Regions from separate parts of the Bacillus sp. JJ1566 genome, predicted to be linked through region 1. Evidence: riboswitches for the same ligand, from Rfam matches in the RefSeq annotation. Region 1 holds a riboswitch; the other holds the start of a gene.
What was found. A riboswitch is a leader RNA that binds a small molecule or an ion and turns the genes downstream of it on or off. The one in region 1 is predicted to bind S-adenosylmethionine.

Region 2: linked by a shared signal. The riboswitch ahead of V7112_RS11705 (carboxymuconolactone decarboxylase family protein) and the one ahead of V7112_RS22975 (hypothetical protein) in region 1 are both predicted to bind S-adenosylmethionine.

Annotation. Positions count from the first base shown of each region.
Region 1 covers NZ_JBALOP010000074.1:29,715-32,909, reverse strand. The annotation lists gene V7112_RS22985 (hypothetical protein) at 132-377, opposite strand; gene V7112_RS22980 (hypothetical protein) at 1,090-1,275, opposite strand; SAM riboswitch class I at 1,703-1,805, shown strand; gene V7112_RS22975 (hypothetical protein) at 1,904-2,236, shown strand; gene V7112_RS22970 (hypothetical protein) at 2,311-2,931, opposite strand; gene V7112_RS22965 (GyrI-like domain-containing protein) at 3,009-3,195, opposite strand, start outside.
Region 2 covers NZ_JBALOP010000025.1:202,313-205,507, forward strand. The annotation lists gene V7112_RS11700 (2OG-Fe(II) oxygenase) at 187-831, shown strand; SAM riboswitch class I at 1,033-1,141, shown strand; gene V7112_RS11705 (carboxymuconolactone decarboxylase family protein) at 1,300-1,968, shown strand; gene V7112_RS11710 (PadR family transcriptional regulator) at 2,157-2,480, shown strand; gene V7112_RS11715 (HAAS domain-containing protein) at 2,485-3,195, shown strand, end outside.

The DNA of each region.
Region 1 (3,195 bases):
TCTGACAAGTAACTGAAAGTAAGATTTCAAAGAGTTATCAAAAATCACCATTATTCTTAAACAGCTACAAAAAAAGGCACTTCCCCTCCTTTAAGGAAAGCACCATTAAGTGGAATATATAGATGGAAAACCTAGCCAGCAATTCCTCTTGCTAACACTAGGAAAAATACAAAAACCAAGACTCCTCCATTTAATAAACCACCCACTATTCCTGACAACCAATTCTTTGATAGCACCGCAAATACAATACCCAATAGCGAAAGTGTCCCTAGAATGATAATAGCCATCATCAAATTCGCATTAGGTCCTCTTAAAATTAAAAATGAAATAATACTGCCAATAACCATTAGAAAAGAAAAAAATCCTAACTTATTCATCTCATCCCCCCTATAATTTACTTTCAAATTTTACTTTAATAGAAATTGTATAGCCATTCTTATTCAACAATCCTGCCCCGGTAGTTAAATAACTTCAACAAAAAGGTGCGTTATCCTTCTTGGAACAACGCACTAGATAGCAATAACTCTTTAAGCGAAAGGGAAATTATCATTATTGCCATTGCTGTAATACAAATAGCAAAAGGGGATTTCTTGTTTTCTTTGAACGCCTGGATTCCCACAATAATTAGATTTAATGACATTAAAATAAAAGCTATATGTAGTAACCAATAATATTTATCATTAGTTAATGCGAATATTGCTAATAAAGCAGCTGGTATAACTATAATAACTCTTCATTTTTTTATATTATGTCATCCCCTTTTAATACTTTAAAACAACTCTTCATAAGATAAACTTTACCATAATAACCCAATTAAAATCTGTACCAATCTGCTTCATTAATTAAATAAGGGCAATCACTATTTTAAGTAAAGCACACGTTCGTGAAAATTAGCCTTCGAGTAATTGCATATAATATACTATTTTACCATTCTCCGTTTCTACTACGATTATTCCAGTATCCCCTTCATTCGTATCATACAAGGTGGTTCCCTTTGGTAACTTTGTAGCTGAGAAATTGGTAAAGAACAGAATAGAATTTGTTACTTTTTTGATTTCCCCAATTTCTTTTCCTTTTTGAAATTTACTCTTATCTTTCAAACCATTCAAGATCAGTGACATTACTGTACATAAAACCATTATATTTTAAGACATCCGCATCATCATTCTGTTTTAGAACATCTCTCGCAGTTACTTTACCACCATCAGCACTACAACTAACAAGCAAAATAAGAGAAGCAAGCGTAATTAACCATAAAAAAAGTGATTTTTTCATCACATCCCCCTTTTACAAATAGACGGTGATTACCTATCAAAAGTTTCTACTTCAATTAACTGCCTTCTCTAGTACTTCATTAAATTTTCCACTGAATGCACTGCTTGTATATACTCACGGAGTTTGTCTCCATCAAAGTTGTTTAGTTCACTCATTGGAATAACCTAACATTATTCTTTTCTTTGTCTAACCTGTCATAAAGGCGAGGAAGAATACTATATTTTGAATCCTGAGGATGCGTTCTGCCCAAAATGCGTCTCAGCTGAAGAAGTTGTAATTGCGTTCTTACTCTCTGCTCAAGCAACTTCATTAACCTATCTGTCATACCAATTGATAGTGGACAATCTTGTAACTATTTATGGAACCTGTCAGGGTTATTCATTTGACGGTACTTAATCTTTGTAGTTATACTATATATAATTCAATATGGTTATCAAGAGTGAACGAGAGTCCTGGCTCAATGACTTCACAGCAACCTGCCAATAGGTAAGGTGCTCCAACCAGCAAAGCAGTGCTTTGAATGATGACGATCGGCCTAGGCTCTTTGTTGCGTTCATATGCAATGAAGAGCCTTTTTCATTGCCTTCACTCTCGTACCCTATTGATTTAAAGTTTAGGAGGAAAAAAGATGAATACTTCAGGATTTATAAGAGGAATGATTTCAAAAAATATGGAGGGAGAGAAATTTTTGATTCATGTTGCAACTTGCATTGAGCAAGAGCTACAGGAAAGGGATCCCGATTTTAAAGTGATAGTCATGAAGCTCAAAAACTATGAATTGTTTGTTACAGGTAAACAAGAATCTCTCCAACTTACCATTACTGAAACAGAGTTAACAGCACTTCAACAAAGAGGTCCGTATGCTCTAGATAGAAAAATTTGGAGGGATCTAGAGCAACAAGGCCTTCAGATCATACATGGTTCTGGAAATTATTTAGGATATGTATTTATGGAAAGGTAAGATATGTAGAAATTTTTTGGCCAGAACCCAAGCACAGTAATGCTTTAATGTGCTGGGGGTCAGGCCATGATCATTCAGCCAGTAATTAAACAAAAAATACGTTCATACGCTTCATAAATTTTATTTGCTTCTTTAGGTTGTTTGAACTCATCTCGATATTGACCGACAAACAAATCTAATTCGCGAAAATCAATAAAAATATTTACCAAAGCTTTTGGAATTTCCTCCCACGAATAAATCTCGTCAATATTATCGGATAATTCCTGATAGATTCTTTCAAATTGTTGTTCATCTATTCCCTTACCATTTTGAAGTTTATTAAAAAAATTTCCGTTTTCGTTGATTTTCTCAATCAACCTGCCAATCACTCTGGCTTTTTCGGGTTCTATTTCACCCTTATCTTTCGTACATCTTTGAATCAGCCTTTTGGTATTTTCGGCTGCTTGCTTTATCCGGACTGATTCTTCATCACCATATATTAATGAAAAGTTGTACAGTTCATCGTATAGTCCAACTAAAGTATGGACGACTTCTCCCGGAATACTTGAACGACTCTCCCATTCATCCGCACAGACGGCGAGTGCCTTCACTAATCTTTCATACTCCTTTTCTTGGAAACCATTTCCCATTCGCAGCTCTACGAGTAAATTTATTTCTGACTGTTCAAAGACGTCTATGATCTCTTTGTCTCTCACAATCTCACTCTCCTCTGAAAAGGTCTTGGAAAAACGAGGGGACGGTTACCACGTTTCAAGGTGAACGTTAGGTCGATTTATTTTTTAACTATTGGTATATAAATATCAAAATGCGGATCACTAGTGGCGCGTTCCACTGGACAATGTTCATGTTTTATTGGCATATATGGATCATAGTAAACTACACCTGGTTCCCTATATGCGGTATAGTCACTATCAAATAACCATTCATGTAAATCCGTATAAGTCTTTTGTATATCCTCC
Region 2 (3,195 bases), on a different contig from region 1:
AAAATAACCTTTCAGGGTGTAAAATAAAAACCTGATAATTTTTCCAGTTTTAACTAATTAGACATCCATTTTGAAAAATCAGGAGGGACCAACGAACAAAAACCTATTAAATAATTGCTTTCTGTATTATATCAATCTATTTGTTTTAAAATTTAAACGATTGAAAAGGATTGATGAAGGTTGACAATGGATGCAACAAACGTAACTACTAATGAGCCAACGATTTTTAACCATATTGGCAATAAAATCACCACAGAGGATCGGGAAATAAAGATTGTTGCTAGGATGGATAAGCCATTAATCGTGATTTTAGGAAATGTGTTAAGTGATGAAGAATGCGATGAATTAATGAGGTTGTCAAAGGACAGAATGCATCGTTCTAAAATTAGCAATGCACAGGTGGATACGATGAGAACCAGTAGTAGTACATTTATAGAGGAAAGTGAAAATGTCATTGTTACGAGAATTGAAAAAAGAATTTCGCAGATTATGAATATACCAATGGAACATGGAGAAGGTCTTCAAATTCTAAATTACCAGATTGGGCAAGAATATAAAGCTCATTTTGACTTTTTCACTACTAATTATAAATTAAACAACCCTAGAATTAGTACGCTTGTCATGTATTTAAGCGATGTGGAGCAAGGTGGGGAAACGTATTTTCCTAATCTAAATTTTTCAGTATCTCCACAAAAAGGGATGGCAGTGTATTTTGAGTACTTTTATAATGATCCAGCTTTAAATGAGTTAACCTTACATGGTGGGGCACCTGTTATTGTTGGTGATAAGTGGGCTGCAACACAATGGATGAGAAGGAAAAGAGTTAAATAAAACATTTTTTAAGTGAGAAGCATTATTTTGCTTCTCATTTTTAATCTAAAGTATTAAAAACTGTATCTTTGATTTTTTATCCGTCAAGGATTCAGAGTGACAAAACCCTGTTTTCGAAATTATCCGATTTTTTCGTTGACAACCTATTGCCAATTCAAGTAAGCTAATATTATTCAATAATACTAAATTAAATACGATTTTCTCTTATCAAGAGTCGGGGGAGGAACCTGGTCCGTAGATCCCGCAGCAACCATTACGATGAATGTAATAAGGTGCTAATTCCAGCAAGCTTATGCTTGAAAGATGAGTGTGGATGTACATAGTGCCTCTTCCTCAACGGAAGGGGCTTTTTGAATTTCGTAGGCTTAATTCTATCGGAAATCTAGAGTACTCATTTTAAAAGGTGGGAAAATTTATCCGAAAAGTCGTATTTTATTTGGTGAAAAATAGTAAAGGGAGAGATTTACGATGACATTAACAAAAACAGATAGCTTGTACAAAAAAGAATATTTCGGTAGACTTCCAGAGTTGAAACAGTATGCACCAGAAACGTTTCAAGCGTTCATCAAGTTTGATAGTCAAGCATTAGCAGCAGGTAGACTTTCTGTAAAGCAAAAGGAACTAATTGCAGTAGCGGTAGCTCATATCACGGGTTGTCCATATTGCATTGATTTGCATGTTGGGAATGCGAAAAAGAATGACTCGACAAAAGAAGAAGTAGCAGAGGCTATTTTTGTGGCAACAGCATTGAAGGCAGGTTCTGCTTTAGCACATGGGGTGAATGCACTCAACGCCTATGATGGAAATGGCGATGAAGAGCTATATAAAGCAGCGTATTTTCCACGACTGAAGGAATTTGCTGAATTAAATGGTGATGCATTTAAAGCTTTTATTGATTTTGATACGAAATCTCTCAAAGCACAAAACTTAACAGAAAAGGATAAAGAACTAATTGCAGTGGCAAGTGCACATACAACCGGATGCGCATATTGTATTGACCTTCATACGAAAAACGCTAAAAAAGCGGGCGCCGATTTGGAAGAAATCACAGAAGCGATTTTCGTTGCAGTTGCTTTAAAAGCAGGATCTGCGTTGGCGCATAGTGTAAATGCACTTAATGCTTATGATGAGAAGTAATCGTAACACAAAAATTTCAAAATCCTATTGACAAAAAAATGAAAAAAACTTAAACTTAAAACAACTATTTTGTATAACAAGATAGTTGTTTTTTTAACTACTATCTTGTTTAGCCAACTACCTAAGAAAATCATTATTTTTTTGGTTTGCTATCTTGTATAACAAACTAGAGGAGGAAGTATAATGAAATGTCGATAAGAAGCCAATTATTAAAGGGAATTTTAGACGGATGTGTTTTAGCTGTGATTGAAAAAGAGCCGATTTATGGTTATGAGCTTTCACAAAAACTGCTGAATATTGGATTAGCTGATGTAAGTGAAGGAACAATTTATCCCATATTATTGCGGCTCCAGAAGAATGGGCTGATTCGGGGAGAAATGAGACCCTCTGAATCAGGACCAAATCGAAAATATTACTTTTTGACAGAAAAAGGGCATGAAGCAATAGAGGTCATTTCCGAAGAATGGGAACAAATTTCAAAACCAGTGAATGAATTACTGAAAGGAAGGTAAGGTTATGCTATCAGCGAAAAGTGAGGCATTTATAGACAATCTCAGAATGTACTTAATAATGTCTGGAAAAAATGATCAAGAAATCAACGAATTAATCGAGGAATTATCGGATCATCTCCTCGAAGTAGAGAAAAGCGGGAGGAGTATTAATGATATTATTGATCAAACACCTGAACAATATATGGCTTCCCTAAAGCAAGAGATGAAGACAGATTTTAAACAACTTGTAAGATTCCTTCCAGTCTATTTTCTTGGAGTGATTACCTATTTCCTTATTGGCCCTGCAATAAGAGGTGAGTTTGAACTAAACATTATACAAGTTATTGGAATACCAATTTTAGCTGTGTTGGGGCTTGCGATTTATGTTTACTTTTTACAGAATGCTGGTCGAAAGCAATTCTCCAAGAAGAAGTTTTTTATTGGGGGCATGATTGCGAGTGCGCTTGTAACAACGTTAGCCATTCTTATCATCGTTGTAAGTGGTATATTCGTTAAGCCGTTTTTTATAGGGGACACGACAGCAGAGGTTATTGTCATTCTGATTTGCAGTGTTTTTTTTATTGGAACAGCACTTTTGAGTAAAGCGTGGTTTCTCATTTGGATACCAGTCTTCCTAATTATTCCTGATCTTTTTACCCGATTTACGAGCTGGAGTATTGAAACAATCCTAATGATAAATATGGCTTCTTTTGTATTGATGTTTGTCGTCATCCTT